Regions from separate parts of the Streptomyces sp. NPDC088707 genome, predicted to be linked through region 2. Evidence: riboswitches for the same ligand, from Rfam matches in the RefSeq annotation. Region 2 holds a riboswitch; each other region holds the start of a gene.
The links. Region 2 has a riboswitch for cobalamin ahead of ACIP84_RS09665 (energy-coupling factor ABC transporter permease). Riboswitches for the same ligand answer to the same signal wherever they lie in the genome.
Positions count from the first base shown of each region.

Region 1 (4,325 bases), 180 kb from region 2:
GCCCCGGCCCCGGGCCCGGGCCGGGCGCCGTCGGCGTCCGGCCCGGGCCCACGGGATCAGGAGCTCCCGGAGGCCAGTTCGGCGCGCACCTCACGGGCGGCCGCGACCAGGTTCTCCAGGGAGGCGCGGGTCTCGCGCCAGCCACGGGTCTTCAGACCGCAGTCGGGGTTGACCCACAGACGCTCGGCGGGGATGGCCTCAAGTCCCTTGCGCAGCAGGGCGGCGGCTTCCCCGACGCTGGGGACGCGCGGGGAGTGGATGTCCCAGACGCCGGGGCCGGCCTCGCGCGGGTAGCCGTGCGCGGCGAGTTCGTCGGCGACCTGCATGTGGGAGCGGGCCGCCTCCAGGCTGACGACGTCGGCGTCGAGGTCGTCGATGGCCCGGACGATGTCGCCGAACTCGGCGTAGCACATGTGGGTGTGGATCTGGGTGTCCGGCCGCACGCCGCCGGTGGCGAGGCGGAAGGACCCGGTCGCCCAGGCCAGGTAGGCGGCGTGCTCGGCGGCTCGCAGCGGCAGCGTCTCGCGCAGCGCCGGTTCGTCGACCTGGATCACCGAGGTCCCGGCCGCTTCCAGGTCGGTCACCTCGTCGCGCAGGGCGAGGGCCACCTGCCGCGCGGTCTCCCCGAGCGGCTGGTCGTCCCGTACGAAGGACCAGGCGAGCATGGTCACCGGACCGGTCAGCATGCCCTTGACCGGCTTCGAGGTCTGCGCCTGGGCGTACGTCGTCCAGCGCACGGTCATCGGTTCGGGGCGGGAGATGTCCCCGGCCAGGACCGGGGGCCGGACGTAGCGGGTGCCGTACGACTGGACCCAGCCGTGCTCGGTGGCGAGGTAGCCGGTGAGCTGCTCGGCGAAGTACTGCACCATGTCGTTGCGCTCGGGCTCGCCGTGCACCAGGACGTCGATCCCCGTCTTCTCCTGGAAGGAGAGGACCTCGCGGATCTCGTCCTTGATCCGCTCCTCGTAGCCTGCGGCGTCGATCCGGCCGGCCCGCAGGTCGGCCCGTGCGACGCGCAGCTCGCTCGTCTGCGGGAACGAGCCGATGGTCGTCGTCGGCAGCAGCGGAAGGCCGAGCTGGGCCCGCTGGGCCACGCTCCGCACCGCGTACGACTGCGAGCGCCGCCCGTCGGCGTCGGTGACGGCGGCGGCACGGGCCCGTACGGCGGGGTCCCGGGTGAGGGCGGACCCGGAACGGGACGCCAGGTCGGCCCGGTTCGCGGCGAGTTCGGCCGCGATGGCGTCCGTACCCAGGGCGAGCCCGCGCGCCAGGACGGCGATCTCCGCGGTCTTCTGCCGGGCGAAGGCGAGCCAGCGGGCGATCTGCGGATCGATGCCCCGCTCGGCGGCGGCGTCGAGCGGCACGTGCAGGAGGGAGCAGGAGGCGGCGACGTCCACCCGGTCGGCGAGCCCGAGGAGCGTACCGAGGGTTCCGAGGGACTTGCGGTAGTCGTCGATCCAGACGTTGCGTCCATTGACGACGCCCGCCACCAGGCGCTTGCCGGGCAGCCCGCCGACGCCGGCGAGGTCCTCCAGGTTGGCGGCGCCCGATTCCGTGAAGTCGAGGGCGAGCCCTTCGACCGGTGCCTTGGCCAGCACGCCCAGGGCGTCCCCGAGCCGCCCGAAGTAGGAGGCGACGAGCAGCTGGGGACGGTCGGTGGCGCCGCCCAGCGCTCGGTAGGCACGGGCGGCGGCGTCGAGCTCGGCCGGGGTCCGGTCCTGGACCAGCGCCGGCTCGTCCAGCTGCACCCACTCGGCTCCGGCGGCGCGGAGATCGGCGAGCACCTCCGCGTACACCGGCAGCAGCCGGTCCAGCAGGGTCAGCGGCTCGAAGTCCGGGGCCACGCCCCGCGCGGGCTTGGCGAGCAGCAGGTAGGTGACGGGGCCCACGAGCACCGGGCGGGCGGCATGGCCGAGCGCGAGGGCCTCCTTCAGTTCGGCGACCTGCTTGCCGGAGTCGGCGGTGAAGACGGTGTCGGGCCCGAGCTCGGGCACCAGGTAGTGGTAGTTGGTGTCGAACCACTTGGTCATCTCCAGCGGCGCGACGTCCTCGGTGCCGCGGGCCATCGCGAAGTACCCGTCGAGCGCGTCCGCCTCGACGGCCGCACGGTGCCGGTCGGGGATCGCGCCGACCATCACGCTGGTGTCCAGGACGTGGTCGTAGGACGAGAAGTCACCGGTCGGCACCTCGTGGAGGCCGGCCTCGGTCAGCTCCCGCCAGTTCGACCTGCGCAGCTCGGCCGCGGTCTCCCGGAGCGTGCCGGCGTCGACACGGCCCTTCCAGTACCCCTCGACGGCCTTCTTCAGTTCACGGTTCTCCCCCTGGCGGGGGTACCCGTACACGGTGGCTCGTGCTGGCGCGGGCTTCGGTGTCACGGAACTCTCCTTCGCGAGATGTGTCCTGAGCGCCCCGGAGACGGGACGCGGACGCGAAGGAACGGACAGACCGGCGGACCACGACGCGGAAGTGCCGCACGTGCCGCTCGATATGCGCGCCGACCCGCCCACGAGGTCACCGGGATCTCCGCACGCGGAATCGTCCGCGCGCGGGCAACGGGCAGGTCTTCGGACTCGCGGGCACGCTCTCCGGATGCGACCGGAGGGCACCTACTGGCCGTCGCTTCCCAGGACCGTTGTCCGGTCCCAGTGCGTATGACGGCGGTCGTTCCCGCTCACCGCTGCGGGGCAGTCCCGGATTCCCACCGGGTTCCCTCTTACGACGCATCCCGCCTGGCGGACGGGGCGAACCAGCTGCACGGCCACCTTAGGCGGACGAACGCCCACCGCACACCCCTGACCGCATCGCGGAACGCGAAGGCCACACTTCGGCCACCACCGGGTCGGCCGGCGCGCGGACGGACGGGGGCCGGCGGCCCTCAGCGGTGGAGGTGCCGCTGCCAGTCCTGCGGGACGCGGCCGGCCGGTCCGGGGGCCGGCTGGTCGGCGGGGTGGCCGTCCGGCGGGGCGAGTGCGGGTCCCGCGTCGTACAGGTCGTCGGTGGCGTAGTTCCAGAACCAGCTCTCGCCCGGCTCGAAGCTCTGGACGAGGGGATGCCCGGTGGACTTCCAGTGCGCGGTGGCGTGCTGGGCGGGGGAGGAGTCGCAGCAGCCGATGTGGCCGCACTGGGCGCAGCGCCGCAGATGGAACCACCAGCCGCCCACCGAGTCGCAGTCCCCGCAGCCCGGCCCGCTGGGCGGAACGCTCGGGTCGATTCCCTCGATCTCGGTCATGCCTGCTCCTCGGGTGTGTCGGGTGTGTCGGTGGTGACGCCGGTGCGGGCGGGGGAGTCGGATCCGGTCTCCGCCCCGGGATCCGGCTCGGACTCCGCCGCGGGGGCGGTCAGCGGCAGCAGTACCTGGAACCGGGTGTCGCCCGGTACGGACTCGACCTGAAGGCTTCCGTGGTGCTTGCTCACCACGATCCGCCAGGAGATGTCGAGGCCGAGCCCTGTGCCCTCGCCGACCGGCTTTGTCGTGAAGAAGGGGTCGAAGATGCGGCTGCGGATCTCCTCGGGGACGCCGGGGCCCGTGTCGCGGAACTCCACGAGCAGCCGGTCGCCCTCCCGGGCCGTACGGACCGTCAGGGTGCCGTCGCCGCCGTCGCTCCCGATCGCGGACACCGCGTTGTCGATGAGGTTGGTCCACACCTGGTTCAGCTCCGCCGGGTAGGCGGGCACCTCGGGGAGGGAGCGGTCGTAGTCCTTGACGACGCGCACCCGGTCGCCGATCTTGCCGGACAGCATCAGGAGCGTGCTGTCGAGGAGCTCGTGGACGTCGACCTCGCGGTGCGGGGCGCGGTCGAGCTGGGCGTACTGCTTGGCGGCGTCCACCAGATGGGAGATGCGGTTGGTGGAGTCGTCGATCTCGTCCATCAACAGCTCTGTCTCGACGGTGTAGTTGAGCCAGCCGACGGCCCCCGGCAGCACGTCGTCGGCCACCGTCGCCGCCACCTGCTCCAGCCAGTCCGTGTCCAGACCGGCCTGGACGAAGGTGGGCGCGATGCGCCAGCCCTCCGGGATGCCGTGGTCCTCCAGCCAGTCGGCGAGCTCGTCCTCCCGGTCGGACGCCTCCAGCGGGCTCAGCACCGGCGCCTTGGCGACACGCTCCGCGGTGCGTTCCTGAATCTCGATGAGGTCGGCGAGCGCCTCCCTGGAGTACGGGCCCTTGGCGATGACGGACAGCTTGTGCCGCATCTTGCCGACCCGCTCCCGGAGCGCCGCCGTGGCCCGGACGGCTGCCGCGGCCGGGTTGTTGAGTTCGTGGGTGAGTCCCGCGGACAACGAGCCGAGCGCGAGGAGCCGTTCACGCTGTCCGATGGCGCGCTGGG
Region 1 covers NZ_JBIVLV010000002.1:337,571-341,895, forward strand. The annotation lists gene metE (5-methyltetrahydropteroyltriglutamate--homocysteine S-methyltransferase) at 57-2,375, opposite strand; cobalamin riboswitch at 2,538-2,766, opposite strand; gene ACIP84_RS08965 (UBP-type zinc finger domain-containing protein) at 2,876-3,229, opposite strand; gene ACIP84_RS08970 (ATP-binding protein) at 3,226-4,325, opposite strand, start outside.
Region 1: it holds a riboswitch for cobalamin, as region 2 does, so the genes downstream of both, metE (5-methyltetrahydropteroyltriglutamate--homocysteine S-methyltransferase) here and ACIP84_RS09665 (energy-coupling factor ABC transporter permease) in region 2, are expected to answer to the same signal.

Region 2 (4,325 bases):
GGCGGCGCAGCCGGGCCTCGTCGAGCAGCGCGTCGTCCGCGAGGAGCTCCGCGACCGGCCCGGTCCGCAGCCCCGACGGGGCGAGCACCGCCGCCTCGTCCGCCCAGCGCAACGCCAGATCAACGTCGTGCGTGGCCATCAGCACCGTCGTACCGGCCTCCCGCAGCCGCTGGAGCGCGTCGAGCAGCCGCTCCTGCCCGTGCGGATCGAGACCGGCCGTCGGCTCGTCCATGATCAGGACCCGGGGGCGCATCGCCACCGCGCCCGCGATCGCCGCCCGCTTGCGCTGCCCGTACGAGAGCAGATGCGTCGGCCGGTCGGCGAGCGCCGTGATGTCCAGCGCCTCCAGGGCCTCGCGGACCCGTCGCCGGACCTCCTCCTCGGGCAGTCCCAGGTTCATCGGACCGAACGACACGTCCTGCTCCACCGACGCGGCGAACAGCTGGTCGTCGGGATCCTGCACCACCAGCTGCACGGTCGTCCGCAGCCGGGTCAGTCCCTTCCGGTCGTACGCCACCTCCGTACCGTCCAGGCGGAGCGAGCCGCTCACGCACCGCAGCCCGCCGCTGAGCAGGCGCAGCAGCGTCGTCTTGCCGCTGCCGTTGCGCCCGAGCAGCGCGACCGCCCGCCCCTCCGCGACGGCGAAGTCCACGCCGGACAGGACCGGGGGCCCGTCCTCGTAGGCGAAGCCGGCGTGCACCAGTTCCACGACAGGGGTCGGAGACGTCACGGAAGGAGCCTTTCCAGTACGAGGGTGAGGGCGACGAGTCCGGCGAGCAGCGCGCCCGTCGCCGCGAGGAACGGGCGGGACAGCGCACACGCGGGCACCAGGACCCGCAGCGTCCCGTCGTACCCGCGCCCGGCGAGCCCCGACTGCAGGCGCTGCGCCCGGTCGAAGGCCCGGACGAAGGTGGTCGCACCGAGGCCCGCGAGGGAACGCCAGGTCGCGGCCCGCGTGGTGTGCCCGAGCCGGGCCGCCTGCGCCTGCCGGATCTTGGACATCGCGTCGAGCAGCAGGAAGATGATCCGGTACATCACCAGCGCCACGTCCACCACCGGCGCCGGCACCCCGGCCCCTACCAGCCGGGGCAGGACGTCGGACACCGGCGTCGTGAACGCGAAGAGCAGCACCCCGAGCGAGGCTGAGGCGGTCCGCAGCAGCAACTCGCCCGCGTGCGTCGGACCGTCCGGCGCGAGGGCCACGAGCCCCCGGGCGCTGCCCACCTCGAAGAGCAGCGGAATCGCGCCCGTGACACAGAACCCGAGCGGGATCCGGAACGCGCGCCACAGCGCCCGGCCCGGCACACCGGCCGGACCGAGCAGCACCGTGAGCGTGGCCGCCGCGACGAGCACCGCGCCCGGCCACGGCGGCAGACCGACCGCGCACAGGGTGAGACCGAAGCCGAGAAGCGCCTTCTCGGCGGGATGGCGGCGGCGCCAGCGACTGCTGTGCGCCGCCGCGTCGATCGGCAGCATCGGCGGCTACGCGCCCGGCCCGCCGACGGACCCGCCACCGGAGCCGCCCGCGTGGTCCGCGGTCGCGCTCGCGGTCGGGACCGCAGTCGAGGCATCGGCATCGGCATCGGCGTCGGTATCGGCCGGCCCGGCCGTCTCCGCCCGCGCCGCCCCCTGTCGGCGGCCACGCCGCAGGCCGAAGTAGTACGCCAGGACACCGGCGCCGAGGGCCGCCTGCAGGGCGAACAGCGCCGACTCGATCTCACCGGAGGGCGGCTCGTAGAGCGGGCTGAACCACGGCTCGTAGTCGGGCTGGAGTTCCGAGATCGCCGTCTCGGCCTCCGCGTCGGCCCCCGCGAAGGGTTCCTCCTTGTGGTCCCCGAGCCCCAGCGCGAGCGGCAGGACCGCGAGCGCCGCGACGACGAGCAGCAGCAGGGCGTTGATCTTCGTGTTCCGGCTCATCGCGCGGTCGCCTCCTCGCGGCGCTCCGACGTGCGTCCGGCGAGGACACCGAGCCGGACCAGGTCGCCCTTGCTGGACTGGGTGAGCAGGCGCATCACGAGCACGGTCAGCAGGCCCTCGCTGACCGCGAGCGGAATCTGCGTGACGGCGAAGATCCCGCCGAACTTGGCGAGTGCGCCGGGGATGCCGCTGCCCGGGTCGGGGAAGGCGAGCGCCAGCTGGACGCTGGTCACGCAGTACGTGGACAGGTCGGCGACGAACGCGCCGAAGAAGACGGCGACCATCAGCGGCGCGCCGAACCGGCGCAGCAGAACGAAGGCCCCGTACCCGGCCCAGGGTCCGACGATCGCCATCGAGAAGACGTTCGCGCCGAGCGTGGTCAGGCCGCCGTGGGCGAGCAGCAGGGCCTGGAAGAGCAGGGTGATCGTCCCCAGGACCGCCATGATCGGCGGCCGGAACAGGATGGCGCCCAGACCTGTACCGGTCGGGTGCGAGCAGCTACCGGTCACCGAGGGCAACTTGAGTGCCGACAGGACGAACGTGAAGGCGCCGGCGGCGCCGAGCAACAGGGTGGACTCAGGATTCGACCGCACCTCGCGGGTCAGCGCGCGGACCCCGTGGACGACGAACGGCGCGGACGCGACGCCCCAGGCGGCCGCGTGCACAGGGGGCAGATACCCCTCGGCTATATGCATGGTTGGGAGACCCTCTCCAGCACCTCGTGGATGGACAACGCACCCTGGCCGGTCTCCTGGCTGACGGTCATTCCGCCCGACTCCGCCTTCCCACACCACGACGGTCTCCCGACGTGGTCCAGTGGCTTCCCCGAGGGCGTTTCCCGCGGGGGTGGAGCCGGACCTCCCGATCACAGTGGCGAGGGCCGCACCGGTACTGCACCGGTTTCCCGTACACCAAGGCCCTGCGACATTAGTGCGTTGACCAGGTACATCACAATGTGGGCGCTTGCCGGGTCCCGTGGGCGGGGCCGTGGATCCCCCGGATTCCCGCCGCCTGGCTGTTCCTGCCGTGGCGCACGAGGGCCGCGAGGGCACCGGGCGCCACGACGACCGCCGCCGTGAGCGCCGCGAGGAGCGTCCCGCGCCCTCACTCCTTGCGGTAGGCGTACGCCTCCGACGCGGCCGCCGCCACGGCGTCGAGGTCCCCGCCGGCGCTCGCCGTGACCAGGGCGGCGACCGTGCCCTCGACGAACGGCGCGTCGACGAGCCGGGCACCCTCGGGCAGTTCGTCGCCCTCGGCGAGGAGGGCCTTCACGGTGAGCACCGCGCTTCCCAGATCGACGAGGACCGCCACACCGGCGCCCCGGTCGACGGCCTTCGCCGCTTCCAAGATCAGCTCGGAACTCGTTCCGAGACCACCGTCGGGAGTCCCGCCGGCCGGACGGATCGGGGCGAGGTCACCGCCGCCCGCGAGCCCCCGGGCCAGCTCGGCCACGGCGGTCGCGACGGCGGCGCTGTGCGAGACGAGCACGATGCCGACGGCACCCGAACCGGCACCGGCACCGCCACCCGATCCGGCGCCGGAACCGGAACCGGCGGTGCCGGGTTCGACCGCATCCGGGCCGGTCCCGTTCCCCCTGCTCATGACGTCTCCTCGGCGTCCGCGGTCTCCGTACGGGCGATCTCGTCGAGCGCGGCGAACAGCAGCGCCGAGGACGTGGCCCCGGGATCCTGGTGCCCCACCGACCGCTCGCCCAGATAGCTGGCCCTGCCCTTGCGCGCCCGCAGGGGTACGGTCGCGAGCGCGCCCTCCTCGGCCGCCGCGCGAGCCGCGCCGAACGAGTCCCGCAGCCCCTCCACGGCCGGCACGAGCGCGTCGAGCATCGTCTTGTCGCCCACCTGCGCGCCGCCCAGCTGGGACACGGCGGCCACGCCGGAGCCGAGCGCCTCCGCCAACTGCTCGCGGGTGACACGCTCGTCGTCGCCGAGCGTCTTGCCGGTACGGCGGAGCAGCGTGCCGTACAGCGGCCCCGAAGCGCCGCCCACGGTGGAGATCAGATGCCGCCCGGCGGCGGTGAGCACCGCGCCGGGCGTTGCCGGCGGGTCCTTGGCCAGGGTCTCGGTCACGGCGGCGAAGCCGCGCCTGAGATTGGCGCCGTGGTCGGCGTCGCCGATGGCCGAGTCGAGTTCGGTGAGCCGGTCCGCCTCCCGGTCGACGGCCTCGGCCACGGCGGCCAGCCAGCGCACGAGGAAGTCGGCGTCGAAGGTCTGCGTCATGTCGGTCTCCTCTTCCCTCGCTCGTCTCACCGGCCCCAGCGCAGCGCGGGCGTCTCCACGGGCGCGTCCCAGAGGCGCAGGAGCTCCTCGTCAACCTCGCACAGGGTCACGGAACAGCCGGCCATGTCGAGCGAGGTCACGTAGTTCCCGACGAGGGTCCTGGCCACCGGCACA
Region 2 covers NZ_JBIVLV010000002.1:514,369-518,693, forward strand. The annotation lists gene ACIP84_RS09650 (energy-coupling factor ABC transporter ATP-binding protein) at 1-730, opposite strand, end outside; gene cbiQ (cobalt ECF transporter T component CbiQ) at 727-1,476, opposite strand; gene ACIP84_RS09660 (energy-coupling factor ABC transporter substrate-binding protein) at 1,483-1,917, opposite strand; gene ACIP84_RS09665 (energy-coupling factor ABC transporter permease) at 1,914-2,612, opposite strand; cobalamin riboswitch at 2,641-2,876, opposite strand; gene ACIP84_RS09670 (PTS-dependent dihydroxyacetone kinase phosphotransferase subunit DhaM) at 3,022-3,519, opposite strand; gene dhaL (dihydroxyacetone kinase subunit DhaL) at 3,516-4,151, opposite strand; gene dhaK (dihydroxyacetone kinase subunit DhaK) at 4,178-4,325, opposite strand, start outside.

Region 3 (4,325 bases), on a different contig from region 2:
GCGGGCCTTCCGGCCCCCTCCGCGACCATCTGCAGGAGGTGGAAGAGGGCGGTCGGTGCGTTGCCGATGGCGACGACGGAGCCTTCGAGGCGGTCCCGCCACAGTTCGAGGGCGGCGGCGGAGCGGGTGGTGCCGAGTTCGGCGGCGAGGGCCGGCACGGACGGGTCCGAGAGGGTGCAGATCACCTCGTTGTCGGCGGGCAGCCGGCGCCGGGTGACACCGCTCGCGACCATCTGCGCGTCGCAGAGGATCGGTGCTCCGGCCTTGAGGGCGGCGCGGGCGTTCGTGACGACCCGCGGCGACCAGGCGATGTCGCGTACGAGGTCGGTCATGCCGCAGGCGTGGATCATCCGGACCGCCACCTGGGCGACGTCGGCGGGCAGGCCCGCCAGATCCGCCTCGGCGCGGATCGTGGCAAAGGACTGGCGGTAGATCTCCGCCCCGTCCTTCTCGTAGTCGAACATCCTGTTGTTCTCGCTCATCTCGTCGTGCGGGCCGCGGTCACGGCTTCGGGCAGGGCGGTACGGGGGGTGGGGACGCCGTCCACCAGGTAGTCGCCGCCGGCGGTGGCGAGGACGTCGGTCCAGGCGCCGTGCGGGTGACCGCAGCGACGCTCGCACCCGGAGAAGTGCACGGGGAGGACGGGGGCGGCGGTCGTGCTGCTGCTGACGGGGCCGGGGTGGCCGGGGCGCCCCGGGTGTCCCGGGTGTCCGGGGACGGCGTCGGCGCGGACGTCGGCGAGGGACTTCGCGCAGCCGGGCCGCCCGGTGCAGGCGGTGACACCGGCCCAGGGGGAGTCGGGACGGGTGATGAGCCCGGCCGCGTCGAGGGCGGGCAGCCGGTCGGCGCCGACCCCGGCCACGACGACCCCGCGCCAGGGTGTGAGCCGGACCTCCTCGGCGGGGAGCAGGGCCCGGAGCTGGGCGGCGGTGAGCCGGCCGAGCGGGGCGAGCACGGAGAGGGCGGCGGGCCCGAGGACGCCGGGGGAGAGGGGACGGCCCCGGGGGAGTTCCGGCGCGGGCACGGGCCGGGCCGTCACCCCCGATTCCAGCGGGTCCACCGGGTACGCCTCGGGGAGTTCCCGGACCCGCCAGGCCCCGGTTCCGGCCTTCCGCGCGGCGGCCAGGAACCCGCCCGCCACCGCGAGGGCCGCGGTGGGCGCGTCGGAGCTCGCGAGCCGGACGGCTCGCCCGCCGACGTGCAGCTCCGCCTCTCCGCCTCCCACTGCGACCAAGGTCACATCCCCGCCGAGCCCGGCGACATCGCCGCGTCCGTCGTCGAGGACGAAGAGGAACCGGCCGGAAAGGGCCGCCGCCCAGGGCGCGGAACGCAGGAGGGTGTCCAGCTCGCGGACCCACAACTGCACGTCGGCGGCGCCGAGTCCGTCGAGGCCCGAGGCCGGGGAGGCGACGATGTTGCGGACGCGTTCGTGGGTGGGGGAGGGCAGCAGGCCCGCCGCGTCGAGGAGTGCCGCCAGCTCGGCCCCGCAGTCGTCGGCGAGGCCGCGCAGCTCGGCGTTGCCGCGCGAGGTGATGCTGAGCCGTCCGTCGCCCAGGGTCTCCGCTGCGTCCGCCAGCGTCTCGACCTGACGGGACGTCAAACGGCCTCCGGGCAGGCGGAGTCGGGCGAGACGGCCGTCGTCGGCGGAGTGCAGGCGCAGCGCCCCGGGGCACGCGTCGCCACGGTCCCGTATGCGAGGTTCGCCCGGGTCGGGCGTCGGGGGCGGGGTGGGCGGCATGGCGGCGAGCATACCGACGGGTCGCCGGGCGGCCACCGGGCGCGATCCGGCCGCCACGGGGCCCTCCCTTCGGCCGTGGGCCGGCCGGCGCGGTGGGCGGCGGAGGCCGGAGCCCGGTCCGGCCGCGGTCGGAACGGGGGCTCCGTCCGCACGGTGAACGGCAGCGTGAACCGCACGGTGATCCGCGGTGTGAACCGCACGGTGGACCGCAGCGTGATCCGCAGTGTGATCCGGCCGACTCCGCCACCCGACCCGGCCCGTCGACCGCACGATCTACTATGCAGACGGCATGGGGTCCCAGGACCCCGGGGAGGAAGCCCGGTGAGAATCCGGCGCGGTCCCGCCACTGTGAGCCGGCCCGGGCTGTGCGTCTGCACGCCCCCGGGACGGTGAGTCAGGAACTCCCGCCGTCCATACGACCACCCGGGGCGCGGACAACCCCGAGGAAGGCCTGCGCTCGCCATGCTTCTGCTGCTGTCGCACTCCGACACCGACCTGCTCAGCGCCCGCGCGGCCGGCGGCCCGGTGGAGTACCGCTTCGCCAACCCCGCCCGTCTCCCCCTGGCCGAGCTGAACGGCCTCCTGGCCGAGGCCGAGCTCGTCGTCGTACGGCTCCTCGGCGGCCTCCGTTCCTGGGAGGAGGGCCTCGACGCGGTGCGCGCGGCCGGAAAGCCGGTGGTCGTCCTCAGCGGTGAACAGGCCCCCGACGCCCAGCTGATGGAGGCGTCCACCGTCCCCGTCGGCGTCGCCACCGAGGCGCACGCCTACCTGGCCCACGGCGGCCCGGCGAACCTGGAGCAGCTGGCCCGCTTCCTCTCCGACACCGTCCTGCTCACCGGGCACGGCTTCGAGTCCCCCGCGGCCGCCCCCACCTGGGGCCCCCTGGAGCGCGCCGCCCGCACGACGACCGGCCCGACCGTCGCCGTGCTCTACTACCGCGCCCACCACATGAGCGGGAACACCGCCTTCGTCGACGCGCTCTGCGAGGCTGTCGAGGACGCCGGCGCCCAGGCCCTCCCCCTGTACGTCGCCTCCCTGCGCGCCCCCGAGCCGGAGCTGCTCGACCGGCTCCGCACCGCCGACGCGATCGTCACCACCGTCCTCGCGGCGGGCGGCACCAAGCCCGCCGAGGCGCAGGCCGGCGGCGACGAGGAGGCCTGGGACGCGGGCGCGCTGGCCGCGCTCGACGTGCCGATCCTGCAGGCCCTCTGCCTGACCGGTTCGCGCGCCGCCTGGGAGGAGAACGACGAGGGTCTCTCCCCGCTGGACGCCGCGAGCCAGGTCGCCGTCCCCGAGTTCGACGGCCGGCTCATCACCGTGCCGTTCTCCTTCAAGGAGATCGACGAGGACGGGCTGCCCGCGTACGTCGCCGACACCGAGCGCGCCGCCCGCGTCGCCGGGATCGCCGTACGGCACGCCCGCCTCCGGCACATCCCGAACGCCGAGAAGAGGCTGGCGCTCGTCCTCTCCGCGTACCCGACGAAGCACTCCCGCATCGGCAACGCCGTCGGCCTCGACACCCCCGCCTCCGCCGTCTCGCTGCTGCGCCGCCTCCGCGCGGAGGGGTACGACTTCGGGCCCGTCGAGGAGCTGCCCGGCCTGGTCTCCGGCGACGGCGACGAGCTGATCTACGCCCTCATCGAGGCCGGCGGCCACGACCAGGACTGGCTGACGGAGGAGCAGCTCGCCAAGAACCCGGTCCGCATCCCGGCCGCCGACTACAAGCGCTGGTACGCGACCCTCCCGGAGGAGCTGCGGACCCACGTCGAGGAGCACTGGGGCCCGGCGCCCGGCGAGATGTTCCTGGACCGGTCGCGCAACCCCGAGGGGGACATCGTCCTCGCGGCCCTCCGCCGAGGGAACCTGCTGATCCTCATCCAGCCGCCGCGTGGCTTCGGCGAGAACCCGATCGCGATCTACCACGACCCCGATCTCCCGCCGTCCCACCACTACCTGGCCGCCTACCGCTGGATCGCCGCCCGCGCCGAGGACGGCGGCTTCGGTGCCGACGCCATGGTGCACCTGGGCAAGCACGGCAACCTGGAGTGGCTGCCCGGCAAGAACGCCGGCCTGTCTGCCGCCTGCGGCCCCGACGCGGCCCTCGGCGACATCCCGCTGATCTACCCGTTCCTGGTCAACGACCCGGGCGAGGGCACCCAGGCCAAGCGCCGTGTGCACGCCACGCTCGTCGACCACCTGGTGCCGCCGATGGCCCGCGCCGACTCGTACGGCGACATCGCGCGCCTGGAGCAGCTGCTCGACGAGTACGCGCAGATCTCCTCCATGGACCCGGCGAAGCTGCCCGCGATCCGCGCCCAGATCTGGACGCTGATCCAGGCCGCCAAGCTCGACCACGACCTGGGTCTGGAGCAGCGTCCCGAGGACGACGGCTTCGACGACTTCCTGCTGCACGTCGACGGCTGGCTGTGCGAGGTCAAGGACGCCCAGATCCGCGACGGTCTGCACGTCCTCGGCGGCGCCCCGGAGGGCGAGGCCCGGGTCAACCTGGTCCTCTCCATCCTGCGCGCCCGCCAGATCTGGGGCGGCACGCAGGCGCTGCCCGGTCTGCGCGAGGCCCTCGGCCTCG
Region 3 covers NZ_JBIVLV010000003.1:278,287-282,611, reverse strand. The annotation lists gene ACIP84_RS12060 (precorrin-8X methylmutase) at 1-464, opposite strand, end outside; gene ACIP84_RS12055 (cobalamin biosynthesis protein CobG) at 479-1,750, opposite strand; cobalamin riboswitch at 2,007-2,165, shown strand; gene cobN (cobaltochelatase subunit CobN) at 2,201-4,325, shown strand, end outside.
Region 3: it holds a riboswitch for cobalamin, as region 2 does, so the genes downstream of both, cobN (cobaltochelatase subunit CobN) here and ACIP84_RS09665 (energy-coupling factor ABC transporter permease) in region 2, are expected to answer to the same signal.